Regions from separate parts of the Sphingobium salicis subsp. salicis genome, predicted to be linked through region 2. Evidence: predicted binding sites of a transcription regulator. Region 2 holds the regulator's gene; the other holds the start of a gene.
The links. Region 2 encodes LexA, which represses DNA repair genes until DNA is damaged. Its sites were predicted from a motif close to GTTCCNCNCTTGTTCT; they were not measured.

Region 1 (3,689 bases), 2.4 Mb from region 2:
AAAGACTATTTTCCCGTTCGGGCTGAGCGAAGTCGAAGCCCTTGCCTGAGCGAAGCGAAGGCACCTCGCTCCGCTCGGTGGAACCCTTCGACTTCGCTCAGGGCGAACGGTATTTGTGTCAGCCGTTGATGAAAGCGAGCAGGTCGGAATTGAACCGGTCCTGGTGAGTCTGCGTCAGCCCATGGTCGGCGCCTTCATACACGATCAGCACCGCATCCGTAACGATCTTCACCGTCGACAGGGCAGCCGCGCCGATCGGCACGATCTGGTCGTCATCGCCATGGAGGACGAGGGTAGGCACATCGACCTTCGCCAGGTCGGCATGGAAATCGCTTTCGGAAAAGGCGCGGATCGAGTCGAGTTGCCCCTTGAGGCCACCCATCATCCCCTGCCGCCAGAACTCCTCGCGAATGCCCTCGGAGATGACCGCGCCGTCCCGGTTATAGCCGTAGAAGGGGATGGTCAGATCCCTGAAGAACTGGCTGCGATTGTCGAACGTGCCCTTGCGGATGCCGTCGAACACGTCGATCGGCAGGCCGCCCGGATTGGCTTCGGTCTTGAGCATCAGCGGCGGCACCGCGCCGATCAGCGCCAGCTTGGCGACCCGGCTGGTGCCATGGCGGCCGATATAGCGGGTGACTTCGCCGCCGCCGGTCGAATGGCCGACTAGGATGACGTCGGACAGATCCAGCGCCGCAATCAGGTCAGCCAGATCGTCGGCATATTGGTCCATATTATTATTGTCCCACACCTGGTCCGACCGGCCATGGCTGCGGCGGTCATGGGCGATGGTGCGGAAGCCCTGATTGGCGAAATAGACCATCTGCGCGTCCCAGGCGTCGGCGCTGAGCGGCCAGCCATGGGAGAAGATAATCGGCTGGCCGTCGCGCGGTCCCCAATCCTTGTAGAAGATGCGGGTGCCGTCCTTGGTGGTGACATAGTTGCTCATGTGAAATTCCCTTCTTCTGTTCCAGAAGGGCGTCCTTCACGCCCTGTGCTTGCACTATTAGGGGCGATGGCGGAGGATCGGGATTGGCGGTTCCGACATTAAGCGGGCCGATTCCGACAAAGGATTAGGACATGGCCGACACCCGCCTTCCGCGCGCCGAAGTGGGCATATTGCTCTATCCGGGCTGCCAGCAGGCGATGGTCCATGGCATGACCGACCTGATCGATATTGCCGGGCAGTTTTCGGTCCAGCATGGCGGCCCGGTGGTGCGCGTCAGCCATTGGCAGATGGGCGATGACGGCTGCTTTGCCCGCAGCCATGACACGCATGAAGCATTGAGCGGCACGCCCGACATCTGGCTGGTCCCCGGCCGCCTGACCGGCGTGCCCGAGGCGGAGGAAGCCGCGCCCTATGCCCGCTGGCTGCTCGATCGCCATGCCGCCGGCGCCACCCTTGCCTCCAATTGCGGCGGCGCCTTCCTGCTGGCGGCGACCGGCCTGCTCGACGGCCGCCCGGCCACGACCCATTGGTGGTTCGCCGACGCCTTCCGCGCCCGCTTCCCGGCCGTGAAGCTCGATTGCGACCGGATCGTCATCGACGATGGCGACATCATCACCGCTGGCGGGCTGATGGCCTGGACTGACCTTGGCATGCGGCTGGTCGACCGGCTGCTCGGCCCGACGGTCATGCTAGACACCGCCAAATTCCTGCTGATCGACACGGCCGGGCGCGAGCAGAAGCATTTCGCCCGCTTCCTGCCGCGCCTGACCCATGGCGACGAGCCGATCCTGAAGGTGCAGCACTGGCTCGCCGCGCGGGAAGCGAAGGCTGTCAGCGTCACCGAGATGGCGGCGCAGGCCGCGCTGGAGGAACGCACCTTCCAGCGCCGGTTCAAGGCGGCGACCGCCATGACCCCGATCGAGTATGTCCAGCATCTGCGCGTGGCGCGGGCGCGCGAGCATCTGGAATTTACCCGGCGCACGATCGACCAGATCGCCTGGAGCGTCGGCTATGAGGATGCCGCCGCCTTCCGCAAGCTGTTTCACCGCCTGGTCGGCCTGTCGCCAGGCGACTATCGCGCCCGCTTCGCCGCGCCCAGCGCACAGGCGGCGTAGCCCATCCCCTTCCGTTCGCTTCGAGCGAAGTCGAGAAGCCGGGCACGCCCCCCCCCCAGTTCCGCCTCCGTTTCTCGACAGGCTCGAAACGAACGGAGGATGGCGCTTCCGGCTTGCGGCCGCCTCCTTCGCCCGCTAAGTTCCCGTTTCGTTCCCAAAAAGGATAGTTATGGACAGCCTCGCCGCCCTTCTCATTCCCGTCGCGCTGCTGATCGGCCTCGCCGTCGGCTGGCTGCTCAAGGGCAAGGCGCTGGCGCCGCTGACCTCCGAAAAGGCCGATCTGGCCGGCAAGCTCGACATCGCGACCGCCCAGCGCAATGGCGCGATCGCCGAACTGGCGGTGGAGAAGGAACGGGTCGCGCAGGGCATGAGCCAAGTGGCCCGGCTCGAATCCGCGCAGGCCGCGTCCGAGCAGCGGATCGAGGCACTGCAGGCCGCCGCCAGCCAGCGTATCGAAGCGATCCAGACCGAGCGCGAGGCCGCGCTGCGTGACCTCGCCGCGCTCCAGTCCGACATCCATGCCCGCACCCAGGCGTTCGAGCAGCAGATCGCCGCGCTCAAGGACGCGAAGGAACAGCTTTCCGCCCAGTTCAGCGAAATCGGCGGCAAATTGCTCGAATCCGCCCAGACTCAGTTCCTGACTCGCGCCGACCAACGCTTCGCCCAAGCGAGCGAAAAGAGCGAGGCGCAGTTGAAGACGCTGCTCAACCCGGTCGAAACCACGCTCAAGCGCTATGAGGAAGGCCTCGCCCGCGTCGAGAAGGATCGGGTCGGCAGCTATGCCGAACTGCGCGAGGCGGTTCAGCAGGTTCATCTCGGCCAGGGCCAGGTGCGCGAGGAAACGGCCAAGCTGGTCAATGCCCTGCGCGCTGCGCCCAAGACGCGCGGCCGCTGGGGCGAGCAGCAGTTCAAGAATCTCATCGAAACCGCCGGCCTTTCCCCCTTCGTGGACTTCAAGGAGGAAGTGTCGGTCGCAGTCGAGGACGGCCGCCTGCGCCCCGATTTCGTCATCAACCTGCCCGGCGACCAGCAGATGGTGGTCGACGTCAAATGCTCGCTGGTCGCCTATCTGAACGCGGTCGATCAGGTCGATCCGGCGCAGCGCGACGCCCATATGCTCGACCATGCCCGCGCGATGCGCACCCATGCCGATGCCCTGGGGCGCAAGGCCTATTGGGAACAGTTCGACAAGGCACCCGACTTCGTCATCATGTATGTGCCCGGCGACAATTTCGTCACCGCCGCGCTGGAAGCGGACATGGAGCTTTGGGAACGCGCGGCAAAGAATCGCGTCATCATCTGCGGTCCCGCCACCTTCCTGCCGCTCGCCCGCACGCTGGCGGGCCATTGGCGCCAGGCCAAGATGCAGGAACAGGCGCAGCAGGTCGGCCAGCTCGGCAAGGAACTTTATGAGCGCCTGTCCGTCGCCGCGACCCATTTGCGCAAGCTGGGCTCCGGCCTCAACAGCGCGGTCTCCAACTATAACAGCTTCATCGGCAGCTTCGAGACGCGCGTCCTCTCCACCGGTCGCAAGTTCCGCGATCTCGACATCGAGACCGGCGGCAAGGAGATCGAGGCGATGGAACCGCTCGACGTCCTTGCCCGCGACGCCCAGGCCGACGAAG
Region 2 (3,689 bases):
GTCAACAACCGCGACCTGCGCGATTTCAGCGTCGATTTCGCCCGCACCTATGAACTGGTGGGCAAGGCGCCCGACGGCTGCACCTTCGTCGCCGAAAGCGGCCTTGGCTCCCATGCCGACCTCACCGCCATGGCCGATCATGGCGTGCGCTGCTTCCTGGTCGGCGAAACCCTGATGCGCCAGCCCGATGTCGAGGCCGCGACCCGCAACCTGCTGACGGGCGCATGACCGGCCTCACCCATCTGGATGAGGATGGCGCCGCGCGCATGGTCGATGTCTCGGCCAAGGCCGTGACCGCGCGCGAGGCGGTGGCCGCCGGCCGCATCACCATGGCGGCCGACGCCGCGCAGGCGATCGCCGCCGGCCTCGTCAAGAAGGGGGATGTGCTGGCCGTCGCCCGCGTCGCCGGCATCATGGCGGCCAAGCGCACCGCCGAACTGATCCCGCTCTGCCATCCGATCCCGCTGAGCGCCGTCACCATCGACTTTACCCTGCACGACGACGGCGTCACCGTCACCGCAACCGCGCGCACCGCCGGCCAGACCGGGGTGGAGATGGAGGCACTGACCGCCGCGACCGCCGCGCTCCTGACCGTCTATGACATGGCCAAGGCGCTCGATAAGGGCATGATAATCGGCGATGTTCGCCTGCTCGCCAAGCGCGGCGGCAAGTCGGGCGACTGGACCGCGCCGGAGCATGCCGGCCGATGAGCCTGATGCCGGTCGCGGACGCGCAGGCGCGGCTCCTTGCCCTCGCCGATCCGTTGCCGGCCGAACATGTGCCCGTCGCCACCTGTGCCGGTCGCTGGCTCGCCACCGACATCACCGCACTCCGCGACCAGCCCTGGGCCGATCTTTCCGCGATGGACGGCTATGCCGTGCGCGCATCCGAAGGCGCCGGGCCGTGGCAGCTGGTCGCCACCAGCAGCGCGGGCGACGCCGATATCCCGGCCCTGCAACCGGGCCAGGCCTGCCGCATCTTCACCGGCGCGCCCTTGTCGGCCGGCGCCGACGCGATCCTGATCCAGGAAAATGCCACGCGCGACGGCGACAAGCTGACCGCGCATGACGGCATATTGACGCCCGGCAGGCATGTCCGCCCGCTCGGCTCCGACTTCCGCGCCGGAACGCCGCTGGTCAGCGCCGGTAGCCGACTCACCCCCGGCCAGATCGCCCTTGCCGTCCTTGGCGGCCATGGCAGCCTGCCCGTCGGCGCCAGGCCGCGCGTCGCCCTGCTCTCGACCGGCAATGAACTTGTTGCCCCCGGCGCGCCGACGCCGCCGGGTTGCCTCCCCTCCTCCAACGCACCGATGCTCGCCGCCCTGCTCGCCACCCTGCCCTGCGACGTGATCGACCTCGGCATCGTGCCCGACGATCTTGGCGCCATGACGCGGGCGCTGGAACAGGCGGCCCAGGCCGACATCATCGTCTCGACCGGCGGCGCGTCGGTCGGCGACCATGATTATGTCCGCCCCGCCTTCGCGGCGGCCGGCGGCACGCTCGATTTCTACAAGATCGCGATGCGGCCGGGCAAACCGCTGATGGCCGGGCGCCTGGGCAACGCCACCTTCCTCGGCCTGCCGGGCAATCCGGTCTCCGCCTTCGTCACCGGCACCCTCTTCCTCTGCCCCCTGGTCCGCCATCTCGCCGGATCGCGCGCGCCGCTGCCGCCGGTCGTGCAGGCCCGCCTTGCCGCGTCGCTTGGCGCAACGGCGGAACGCGACGATTATCTGCGCGCCTATCGCGCCGCCGACGGCATCGTCTCGGTCACCGCGCAGGACAGCGCCGCCACCGCCGCCATGGCACTGGCTGACTGTTTGATCCGCCGTCCGGCCGGCTCAGCTCCCGCCATTGCCGGCGACATGGTCGACATCATCCCGCTCACCGCCTGACTGCGTGAGCGGCAAAAGCGGCGCATGGCTTAACGCGCTTGACTTGCCCCTTTCCGTTTCCTATGCGTTCTTCATTCGTTCCATGGAGGACCGCCGATGTTGACGCCCAAGCAGCAGGAATTGCTGAGCTTCATTCAGACCCGGCTGGAAGAAGGCGGCGTGTCCCCTTCGTTCGAGGAGATGAAGGACGCGCTCGACCTGCGCTCCAAGTCCGGCATCCACCGGCTGATCAATGCGCTGGAGGAACGCGGTTTCATCCGTCGCCTGCCCAACCGCGCCCGCGCGCTCGAAGTGTTGAAGCTGCCCGATGCGATGCATCGCGCGCCCGCTCCGGCCGTTACCGTGCCCAAGGCGCCAGCGCCGGCCGTGCTGCTGCCGACCGCCGCCAATGACGTGATCGAAATCCCGCTGCACGGCCGCATCGCCGCCGGCGTCCCGATCGAGGCAATGGAAAGCCACACCATGCTCTCCGTCCCCGCCGCTTTGCTCGGCTCGGGCGATCATTATGCGCTCGAAGTATCGGGGGACTCGATGATGGAGGCCGGCATTCTCGACGGCGACTTCGCGCTGATCCAGCGCACCGATGTCGCGCGCGAGGGCCAGATCGTCGTCGCCCTGATCGATGACGCCGAAGCAACACTCAAATATTTCCGCCGCGAAGGCAGCCGGGTCCGGCTCGATCCCGCCAATGCCGCCTATGAACCGCAGATCTATGATCCGCGCCAGGTCCGCATCCAGGGCAAGCTCGCCGGCCTGTTGCGCCGCTACAACTGATCGGCGAGCGGCGGAGCAACGTTCCGCCGCTTCCGACTTGCAATCCGGCATGGGCAGCCTCCTGCGGCCATGATAGCATGGCGCTGCGTTACAGGGGGTCTGGCTCATGTCCTATTTGCGCTCCATCTGTCCGGCCATCATCCTGCTATGTGCCTCTCCTGCGATCGCGCAGGATGACGAACAGACCCTCGCCCCTTTCCGCAGCCTGATCGAAACGCGCCTGGCCGCGCTCAAGAGCGGCGATATCCCCAAATATATGGCGATGCTCGACAAGGATTATGTCGCCATTTCCGATCTGGGCGAGCGCCGCACCCGCGCCGACCTGCCCGCCTATCTGCCGACCATCTCCAACCCGTCTCGCACCTATGCCATCCAATCGATCCATGTCCGCATCCTCGACGACATCGCTCTGGTCGATGCCGAAATCCGGGAGAACATGGCCGATGCCGTCGGCGGATGGCACGAAAGCGATATCTTCGTGCGCCAGGGCAGCCGCTGGCTCTATCTGCACCGGCAGGACAGTTCGATCCTCTATCCCCCCGCGCCCGTGCCGACTGATGCCGACCCGCTCGACGATTATGTCGGCCAATATCGCTCGGCCGGCGGCCTGACGGATATCATCACCACGCGCGACGGCACGCTCTACGGCCAGTCCACGCCGCAGGACACGCCCACCGCCCTGATCCATGTCGGTCCGGGCGCCTTCGCCATCCCCGGCGGCGCGGGCCTGCTGGTCTTCACCCGGTCGCCCACCGGCGCGGTGACCGGCCTGATCGGTCACCTCACCAGCGGCCAGATATCGACCTCCGCCAAACTGCCCTGACACCCGCCGCCGCGCCGCCGGTCGGACGATCCACGGATGTGCGTCGCCGGGCCGATGGACGGTGTGAACTTTGCCGCTTTCAAGGCCAATCGACAGGCCGCCGGTGCGCGATAGCAGCCGGCGGTCGATCTTCATCCAGCGCGGCCGGCACCACCAGGGCAGCCCCCGATCGCTGATGACGATATCGGCCGCCGCGCAATC

Region 1: the regulator LexA is predicted to act here: its motif matches at 2,204-2,219, upstream of VHN57_RS22765 (DNA recombination protein RmuC).

Annotation. Positions count from the first base shown of each region.
Region 1 covers NZ_JAYRCS010000001.1:4,723,867-4,727,555, reverse strand. Annotated here, with positions in the region: gene VHN57_RS22775 (alpha/beta fold hydrolase) at 119-949, opposite strand; gene VHN57_RS22770 (GlxA family transcriptional regulator) at 1,081-2,064, shown strand; gene VHN57_RS22765 (DNA recombination protein RmuC) at 2,234-3,689, shown strand, end outside.
Region 2 covers NZ_JAYRCS010000001.1:2,311,001-2,314,689, forward strand. Annotated here, with positions in the region: gene trpC (indole-3-glycerol phosphate synthase TrpC) at 1-228, shown strand, start outside; gene moaC (cyclic pyranopterin monophosphate synthase MoaC) at 225-710, shown strand; gene VHN57_RS11240 (molybdopterin molybdotransferase MoeA) at 707-1,891, shown strand; gene lexA (transcriptional repressor LexA) at 1,988-2,665, shown strand; gene VHN57_RS11250 (nuclear transport factor 2 family protein) at 2,922-3,488, shown strand; partial or broken gene VHN57_RS11255 (ComEC/Rec2 family competence protein) at 3,480-3,689, opposite strand, start outside.